DNA from 4 places in the Rhodococcus sp. MT28 genome. Region 1 is predicted to be linked to each of the others. Evidence: riboswitches for the same ligand, from Rfam matches in the RefSeq annotation. Region 1 holds a riboswitch; each other region holds the start of a gene.
What was found. A riboswitch is a leader RNA that binds a small molecule or an ion and turns the genes downstream of it on or off. The one in region 1 is predicted to bind S-adenosylmethionine.

Region 1 (2,195 bases):
CGACTGGCCGTTGCGCGCATGGTCGACGAGCGTGAAGCGCGCCGGCGTAGCGCGTTGCTCGGTGAACTGATCGACACGTCAGCAGACGCCACACCCGGACTGCTCCGGCGCGCACTCGACGCGGGTTGGATGCTGGACGGATGGCACATCGGCATCAAAGTCCTGGCGGTCGGTGAGGTCGACCTGGTGGCAAGACGCAGCGAGGTTGCAGATGCTCTCGCCGCCGAGGGAATCGACGCCAATGTCGTGGAACAGGCTGACGGCTGGGCGGCGTGGACGACTCTGCCAGGTGAGCCGCGACCGGAGGCGATCACCAGGATCGCCGAGTGCATCCGTGCAGCTCAGGCCAGGTTGGAACCCACGATGGAGACCTGGGTAGGTGTGGGACGCGCACACGACGGCCCGGCCGGAATCGGTTCGTCCCTGTCGGAGGCCGGGGATGCCGCTCGGCTCGCCGGTTCCCGATCTCAAACAGGTCGATTCCTGCACGTGGACCGCCTCGGGCTGGCGCAGTTGCTGCTGGCGTGGACGCGAACCGACACCTTCCAGCCTGCGGCCGCAGCATTGCTCGCACCGCTACGCGATTCCAATGGAGAGTTGCTCGAGACTCTGTCGACGTACCTCGACGAAGAATCGTCTCTGGCTCACACCGCAACCCGAATGGGGTTGCACCGCAACACCGTATCGAGTCGGATCGATAGAATTCAGCGCCTTCTCTCGGTGGATCTCGCAGATCCGGAAACGAGACTCGCGCTCCACCTTGCTTGCCGGACCATCGCGCCCTGACGGAGATCTTCGCGGCTTCGTCTTGACAAGCACGGGAGGTTCCTGCCATCCTCGTTGCCAGGTCACGAGTACCAGTGTTCAGCCCCGGCTTGCTGGTCGGCAACCCTCCTCCGCGGTGGGGTGCTCCGGGTGACGACCCGGCTGCGTTCGAAAACGAATGCGGCAAGCGCGGACTCTTCCGGGGCCATCTCCCGACGAACGAGTCCTTGAACGTGAGGATTGTCTTCGATGACTGCTGTATTGAGTGCCGACACCTGCTGCACCACCGCGATTGCCAAGGTTTCGGGTGCCGACCTGCAGGTTCCATTGGTTCAGGGTGGCGAATGCTCCTACGCCAACTTCGACTACGCCGCGAGTGCGCCGGCATTGGCCCAGGTCACCGACCGTATCGCCGAGTTGCTGCCGACATACGCCAGCGTCCACCGCGGTGCCGGCTACGCGTCCCGGATCTCCACGCTCACCTACGAGAACGCTCGTGAATCCGTTGCTCGTTTCGTGAACTGTGCCGACGATCAGGTTGTCGTCTTCACCCGGAACACCACCGATTCGCTGAACCTGCTTGCGCAGTGCGTCCCCGGCAGCACCGTCGTCCTCGACGTCGAGCATCACGCAAACCTGTTGCCGTGGAACGACGCTCGTATCGTCACCGCCGCAGACACCATCGAAGAAACGATCGAGCGTCTGATCGGTGAACTGTGCACCAAGCCTGCCGCGCTGCTCGCAATCACCGGGGCCTCCAACGTGACCGGTGAGATCCTGCCGATTGCACGTTTGGCTGACATCGCTCACCGTTGCGGCGCACGTATCCTCGTCGACGCTGCTCAGTTGGCTCCCCACCGTCGCATCGACCTGCAGGAATGCGGCGTCGACTACGTAGCGTTCTCGGGCCACAAGCTGTACGCGCCCTTCGGCGCCGGCGTTCTCGTCGGCCGCCGTGACTGGCTCGACGAAGCTCAGCCGTACCTCGCCGGCGGCGGCGCCGTGCGTGAGGTGACCATCGCGTCCACCGAGTGGGCTTGCGCGCCCGCACGCCACGAGGCGGGTTCCCCCAACGTGCTCGGTGCGGCTGCCATCGCGACCGCCTGCGAAACCCTGCACGCCCTGGACTTCGACGTGATCGCCGAGCATGAGAAGGCGCTCACCGCCCAGCTCACTGACGGCTTGTCCGCCATCGAGGGCGTCTCACTCGTGCGACTGTGGAACGACGCTCCTGACGCCGTCGGAATCGTCACCTTCACCGTTGACGGATTCGAAGCGGGCGAGATCGCCGCATTCCTCTCCGCCGAGCACGGCATCGGAGTTCGCGACGGTCGCTTCTGCGCACATCCGGTACTCGCGCGCCTCGGCCTCTCCGGCGGTGCAGTTCGCGCCAGCCTCGGCCTCGGTAGCAGCTCGGACGACGTGACGCG
Region 2 (2,195 bases), on a different contig from region 1:
CCGACGCTGCGCACGACACAGGAACAACCGGCACACTTCGCACCGCTCGATCCCGGAGTCGAGTGGCCGAGTTTCGTCCACCACACCGGCGCAGAATTGGAGACCGCGGGGATCTACGGGCTCGGTTCCGAGGACGGGATCAAGATCGGCGAACACGCGACCGGGCCGGTGGTGACTCCGCAGACCCGTGACTACACCCCTGATGTCGACGGAGAGCAGCGATTGGCCCAGTACGCCGAGTCGTGGTTGCCCGGCGTCGATTCCACCCGTGTCGAGTCGATCACGTGCCTGTACACGAGCACGCCGGACAGTAACTTCGTCATCGACCGAGTCGGCGCCGTCACAGTGGCGGCGGGGTTCTCGGGGCATGGGTTCAAGTTCGGTCCGGCCTTGGGAGAACTTGTGGCGGACCTCGTCGACGGAACCACCCTCGCTCCGGAAGTTTTCAGGCTGGGGGAGCGTTGACCAGATTCATGGAGGAAAGTGTTGTGGCACTGGAGCTCGGAACTCGACAGCTCGAGGGTGTCGGAGCGGTAGAGGTCTATTCGGTATCGCAGGACGATCCCTTGGCAGCTCCACTGATCGCGGACTTGGCACTCGAATACAGTTCGCGTTACGGCGGTACTCACGAAGCGATGCTCGAGGATCTCACGACGTATCCGGCAGAAGAATTTGCCTACCCGCAGGGTGCGCTTCTGGTGCTCACCCACGACGGTCTGCCGATCGCCGGCGGTGCGTTTCGTCAATTCGATTCCACCACTGCCGAACTGAAGAGAATCTGGACATCGGTCGACCATCGGAAGCGCGGCCTCGGCAAGGCCGTCGTTCGCGAGTTGGAACGAGAGATCGAACTTCGTGGATACAACCGGGTGTTTCTCACGACGGGCCCTCGGCAACCCGAGGCCGTCGCGCTGTATCTGTCCAGTGGATACACACCGCTTTACGACGCTTCACTCTCGCCCGAAGAGGTGGGCATCCACCCGTTCGAAAAGCAGCTTCGGGTCCTCGAAAATGTGACTCGAGCAGCAATTCCTACCGACCGGGTTGACAACACCCGGGTTTGACCTCGTACACTTGCGAACGACCATCCAGAGCGACCGAGAGACCTGGCTCATTGAAGTCGCAGCAACCCCCCGAGTGATCGGGTGCGGGTGCTACCGCCAGGACCGATGGAGGAACACGAAATGAAGGCAGTCGAAGGCGGTTTCGATACCGCCTGGTCGCGTCGTCACGTAGACCTGTGCCGCACCGCGGGATCTTTCTGTACCAACTGACCTCGGTCAGTCATTCACACTCAGGCGAGTCGTCGACAAGTCTGTTTTCTCTTCTCTCACAAGTGATTCGTGCTCGATCGCCTTTCTCGTCTCAGGCGACGGGTGCGCTCTTCGGCATGCCTCTTTAGGAGTTCTTGGTGTCTTCGCCCTCATTCGGTGCCCGCAAACGCGCGACCGTAATCGCCGGTATCGGTGCTGTCTCGGTTCTCGGCACCGTCCTCGCCGGCTGCAGCAGCGGGAGTGACAGTGCTGCCGACGCAGGCCCCGCCCAGTCCGGCGGAACCCTTCGCTACGGTCTGTCACAGGCGCCGACGTGCGCCGATCCGGCCCAGGCCGGCAGTAACCAGACCGTGTATGTCACTCGGACAGTGGTGGATTCGCTTACCGATCAAAATCCCGACACCGGAGAGATCACCCCGTGGCTCGCCAAGAGCTGGGAGATCAGCCCCGACGCCGCGAGCTTCACGTTCGTCCTTCGCGACGACGCCACCTTCAGTGACGGCACACCGGTGACGGCGGATTCGGTGAAGAAGACCTTCGACTCGGTCAAGAACCTGGGACCGAACGCGTCGTTGGCGAAGAGTTACCTGTCCTCGTACGCCGGTACCGACGTCGTAGATGCTCACACGGCGAAGATCAATTTCTCCGGACCCAATGTTCAGTTCCTGCAAGCAACTTCGACGCCACAGCTCGGAATCCTCGCCGATTCCACCACCGCGCTGGCATCCGAGCAGCGCTGCCCCGGTGCAGCGGTGATCGCCTCCGGACCGTTCGTGTACACCGACTGGCAGCAGGACAAGAGCGTCAAGATCGCCAAGCGTGCGGGATACAACTGGGCCTCGGATGCGGTCGCGCATCAGGGCGAGGCGTACCTCGATGGCGTCGACTTCACGGTGGTTCCCGAATCCGGTGTGCGGGCGG
Region 3 (2,195 bases), on a different contig from region 1:
AGAAGACAGCCGCGTCGGCGCTGAAATACGGGTCCGACCTCCGCGCGACATCTGCCGAGATGTATTCGGTGATCCGGGATTGGACCTCGGCAAGCCCGTCGTAGCGCTCACCGCCGAGTGGGCGGTTCAGCCGCTCGAGATCGATACGGTCTTCCGGCTTCGGGACTGCGTTCTCGACCAGTTCATGCAATCGAGGCGATCCCCAGGCCAGCGAGGCGAATTCGGCGTCGAACTCCTCCCAGGTGCCCACTGTCCGATCCGGGTGAGATGCGAACAGCTCGTGATAGTGGGCGCCTGCCAGTTCTTTCGACGCCAAGGGCCAGATGTCGTTTCGGAAATCCAACGGTCCGTCGCCGGGAACGAGATCAGCGGTGAAGAACCGCGGTAGCGGTGGCCGTGCGTCAGCGATCGAGTACGAAATCTTGGAGTGATACGGCACTCCGCGACGAGATCCGGCATACAACAGGGGTTCCCGACCCGAGGGAGCGTAAGTGAGGATGCCGTCTTCACCGCGTTCGAAGATGCCGCCACGGCTCTCGGCGAGGAGAACCATCCAGTCGACGAAAGCCAGCCCGAGTCCGGCGATCAGAACCGGTTCGCCTTCGGGAATGACATCGGCGTCGAGGTCGGCAGTGTAGCCCGGACCCACATACGTCAACCCGTGATCGGACGCGAAGCTGGTCAGCGCGGTTTCACGTGGGGCAGGCAACGCATCGGGGTGCCCTTGTGCGAGAAGGACGGTCGTCGCGTCGATGACAGCTCCGTCGTCCAGATGAACCGTCTGTGTCTCGCCGACGTTCACGATGTCGACCACGGATCGTCGATGAACTCGAACGTCGACGTGCGCTGGCGCGGAGTCGACTGCAGTCTCGAACACCCAGTTCAGGTATCGGCTCTGCAGTGACCTCGATGCAAACGACGACGGGGTGATCGTCGGAACTTCTGCTGCGATTTCTGGGAATTCGGCAAGCTCAGCCGAGCGCTCGGCGACCCATTCCGCGAGGGTCGGACCCGGCAGCACCGGGCCGATCACGGCGGTGGTCTCGTCGGTGAACATCGTGACGTCCGCTGTTGTCGAATTCATCCACAGAAGCGGCGCCTGGCTGCCTCGCCAAATACGGCCGGCGCCTGCCGGATACGGGTCGACAACGTGAATGTCGATCGGTGTGGGATCGGCGTTCACCGATTCGTGAGCGAGGATCCGCTCGAGTACGCCGGTCCCGCGGGGTCCACCACCCACGATCACGATGACAGCTGCTGTCCCCACTGAGGTACGGGGTCGATCGCCTGGCACGAGTCCTCCATCGGACCTGGCAGAAAGCACCCGCACCTCAGCAGAGGGGGTTGCTGCGACGTCACGGAGCCAGGACTCTCGATCGCTCTGGATGGTTAGTCCAGCTTATCTTCGGAGAATCGTGAGGCAAGGAATTCCGGACATCAGATCAGCGTGAATCAAACAGTTGTCAATCACTATCTTTCGGTTTGCGTTGCAGGCAGGATCCGAGCGTGAACATCCCCGAAGCCGATTCGTGATCCGCCGGCGCCGGGAGCGGTGGCTGAGATGGCGATGGTGTCGCCGTCTTCGAGAAAGGTACGGGTCTCGGAGCCCACAGCTACGGGTTCCTTGCCGCCCCACGTCAGCTCGATGAAGGCGCCGCGCTGATCTTTGTCCGGTCCGGAAATGGTTCCGGACGCGAAGAGATCGCCGGTACTCGCTGCTGCGCCGTTGATGGTGGTGTGCGCGAGCATCTGCGCAGGCGACCAGTACATCTGGGCGTAGGGCGGCCGGGAGACGACGTGACCGTTCCATTCGACGGCCAGGTCGATGTCCAGCCCCCACTTCTCTTCACCACGCAGATAGGAAAGCGGTTCGGGATCCTGCACCGGAGTGTCGATTCGGGCTGCTTCGAGAGCGAGCAAGGGTACGACCCACGGTGAGATGGAGGTCGCGAAACTCTTCCCCAGGTTCGGACCGAGGGGCACGTACTCCCACGCCTGGATGTCTCGGGCAGACCAGTCGTTCACGACGACGGCGCCGAAGACGTACTCGGCAAATTCGTCCGGGGTGATGGAATCGCCCATCTTCGAGGGAGTTCCGACGATGAACCCCATCTCGGCTTCGATGTCGAGGCGCCGGGACGGTCCGAAGTCCGGGCTTTCCTGATCGGGTGCCTTCCGCTGTCCGCAGGGACGAA
Region 4 (2,195 bases), on a different contig from region 1:
CAACCGTGAGGGCCGACCGGGCTCGGATGTTCGCGTCCGTCAGGCTATCGGCTACGCGCTCGACACCACGTTGATCGATCAGCGAGTGGAAAACGGTGAGGGACTGCCGGGCTCGGAGTTGTTCGGTCCGACGTCTCAATGGCATGTAGACACACCGGGTATTGCCTACGACCCCGAAAAGTCGAAGGAACTTTTGAATCAGGCGAAGGCAGACGGGTACGACGGCAGCCTCGACTACGTCGTTCTCAGTGAGCCGAAGGACCACGCGATCGGCCTCGCCGTGCAGTCACTGTTGCAGGCCGTCGGGTTCGAGGTGAACTTGATCTTGGCCAACAACGCCGGCGACATCGTGCAGAACGTCTACGTCAAGCACGATTTCGACCTCGCGCACGCGGGCATCGGAATGTACGAGTCGATTCTCGATCTCGGATTGTTCTCCACGACCAACAGCACCTCGATGGCGAATACTGCTGGATATGCGAACCCGGCGATGGATCAGCTGATCGCAGATCTACAACAGGCCAAGGACAATTCGTCGACCCTGGCGATCATCGGCAAAATTCAGACGCTGTGGAACGAGACGGTTCCATCGGCGCCGATCGGCGGGCTGACGTCGTTCTGGGCTTGGCAGAAGAATGTTCACGGTGTCGTTCCCACTGCCACGGGAATCATGCTGTTCGATCAGGCATGGATGGGCGCGAAGTAGCGTTTCAGCGCACACCGAGAGCCCCGTCCGACGCGAGTCGGGCGGGGCTCTTTGGTGTCTACGTCGGCTAGCGTTGCGCAACCCTTTCGATCAGGATGATTGTATTGAAATATGTTGTTGGTCAATATGATTCGCCGATCGTGATTTGACTTGTTCAGCGTCGCCCGCATAGATTGCATCCACCATCCAGAGTGGCTGAGAGACCTGGCTCGATGATGCCGCAGCAACCCGCTTCGTTTGCGCAGTGTGGGTGCTACCGCCAGGACCGATGGAGGACACATGACTGTATTTGCCGTGGGTATCGAACTTGACGGCGAGGGCACTCACCCCGCTGCCTGGCGCCGAAGCTCACATCGCCCGGATCAGTTGCTCACGGGTAAGGCCGTGCGCGATCGCGTCGCGGCTGCCGAGAATGCGGGCTTCACCTTCGCGACGTTCGACGATTCCATCCTCCCTCCGAGTGGTGACGTTGTCGGCCGCATCGATGCCGTCTCCAGGGCGTCATACGTGGCGGCGACGACCAGCACGATCGGACTGGTCCCCGTCGTCGGGACCACGTACGCCGAACCGTTCCACACCTCTTCGCAATTGGCGACATTGGACTACTCCTCGCGTGGGCGTGGCGGCTGGCTTGCTGTTCCGGTCGAAGACGATGCCGCGGCGAGGGCGTGGGGGAGGGCTCCGGTAACAACGGAGTCGGCGCGTCAGCAAGAGCAGCGGGATTCGGTCACCGTTGTGACCGATCTCTGGGACTCGTGGGAGGACGACGCCGTCGTTCGTGACTATCTCAGTGGGCGTTTCCTCGAACGTGATCGTCTGCATTACGTCAATTTCGAGGGCGACACGTTCTCGGTGAAGGGGCCGGCAATCGTTCCGCGGCCGCCTCAAGGCCAGTTGGTGGTGTTCGGCCGCTACGGCGAAATCGATCCACGCCAGCCGGATGTTGTTCTCGTTTCCGGTGATTCGGTGGAGACCATTGCACAGTCGGCTGCCAAGGCGCGCGATGAGGGCGCGTCATTGGTGTTCGCCGAGGTCGATGTGGCATTCGATACGCCGAATCTGTCTGCGGCGCAGCGGAGGACCGAGCTGAACTCGTACGGGAATGCCGTCGTCACCGGCCGACTGCTCCTGGCTGCAGATCCGGGGGAAGCGGCCGTGGTTCTGAAGGAATTGGCGGGACACCTCGACGGTGTTCATTTCCATGCTCTCGTGATCGACGAGGACCTTCCGGTGCTGGCCAAATTCGTGCTTCCGACGCTGTCCAAAGCCGGGTTGACGCGACGCCCGGTTCCGGGATCGACCCTGAGGGGCAACCTCGGTCTGCAGCGGCCCGCAAATCGATTCGCCCACTCCTCCTGACTTGACTTCGCGCTAAGGATATTTCGGCCATGACTGCATCACGCTCCGCCGTACCTCGACCCGACGCTCACGTTCACTTCGGCGTCTTCTTCCAGGGGGTCAACCACACCACCATCTGGTCCGATTCCTC

Region 2: it holds a riboswitch for S-adenosylmethionine, as region 1 does, so the genes downstream of both, AC1Q6C_RS18315 (putative leader peptide) here and AC1Q6C_RS22630 (aminotransferase class V-fold PLP-dependent enzyme) in region 1, are expected to answer to the same signal.
Region 3: it holds a riboswitch for S-adenosylmethionine, as region 1 does, so the genes downstream of both, AC1Q6C_RS03315 (FAD/NAD(P)-binding protein) here and AC1Q6C_RS22630 (aminotransferase class V-fold PLP-dependent enzyme) in region 1, are expected to answer to the same signal.
Region 4: it holds a riboswitch for S-adenosylmethionine, as region 1 does, so the genes downstream of both, AC1Q6C_RS03585 (LLM class flavin-dependent oxidoreductase) here and AC1Q6C_RS22630 (aminotransferase class V-fold PLP-dependent enzyme) in region 1, are expected to answer to the same signal.

Annotation. Positions count from the first base shown of each region.
Region 1 covers NZ_JBXAFD010000006.1:27,095-29,289, forward strand. Annotated here, with positions in the region: gene AC1Q6C_RS22625 (PucR family transcriptional regulator) at 1-786, shown strand, start outside; SAM riboswitch class IV at 847-961, shown strand; gene AC1Q6C_RS22630 (aminotransferase class V-fold PLP-dependent enzyme) at 1,015-2,195, shown strand, end outside.
Region 2 covers NZ_JBXAFD010000004.1:404,421-406,615, reverse strand. Annotated here, with positions in the region: gene AC1Q6C_RS18325 (FAD-dependent oxidoreductase) at 1-465, shown strand, start outside; gene AC1Q6C_RS18320 (GNAT family N-acetyltransferase) at 474-1,064, shown strand; SAM riboswitch class I at 1,082-1,176, shown strand; gene AC1Q6C_RS18315 (putative leader peptide) at 1,170-1,274, shown strand; gene AC1Q6C_RS18310 (ABC transporter substrate-binding protein) at 1,412-2,195, shown strand, end outside.
Region 3 covers NZ_JBXAFD010000001.1:694,413-696,607, reverse strand. Annotated here, with positions in the region: gene AC1Q6C_RS03315 (FAD/NAD(P)-binding protein) at 1-1,294, opposite strand, end outside; SAM riboswitch class I at 1,299-1,392, opposite strand; gene fahA (fumarylacetoacetase) at 1,471-2,195, opposite strand, start outside.
Region 4 covers NZ_JBXAFD010000001.1:759,536-761,730, reverse strand. Annotated here, with positions in the region: gene AC1Q6C_RS03590 (ABC transporter substrate-binding protein) at 1-706, shown strand, start outside; SAM riboswitch class I at 886-981, shown strand; gene AC1Q6C_RS03585 (LLM class flavin-dependent oxidoreductase) at 986-2,065, shown strand; gene AC1Q6C_RS03580 (NtaA/DmoA family FMN-dependent monooxygenase) at 2,095-2,195, shown strand, end outside.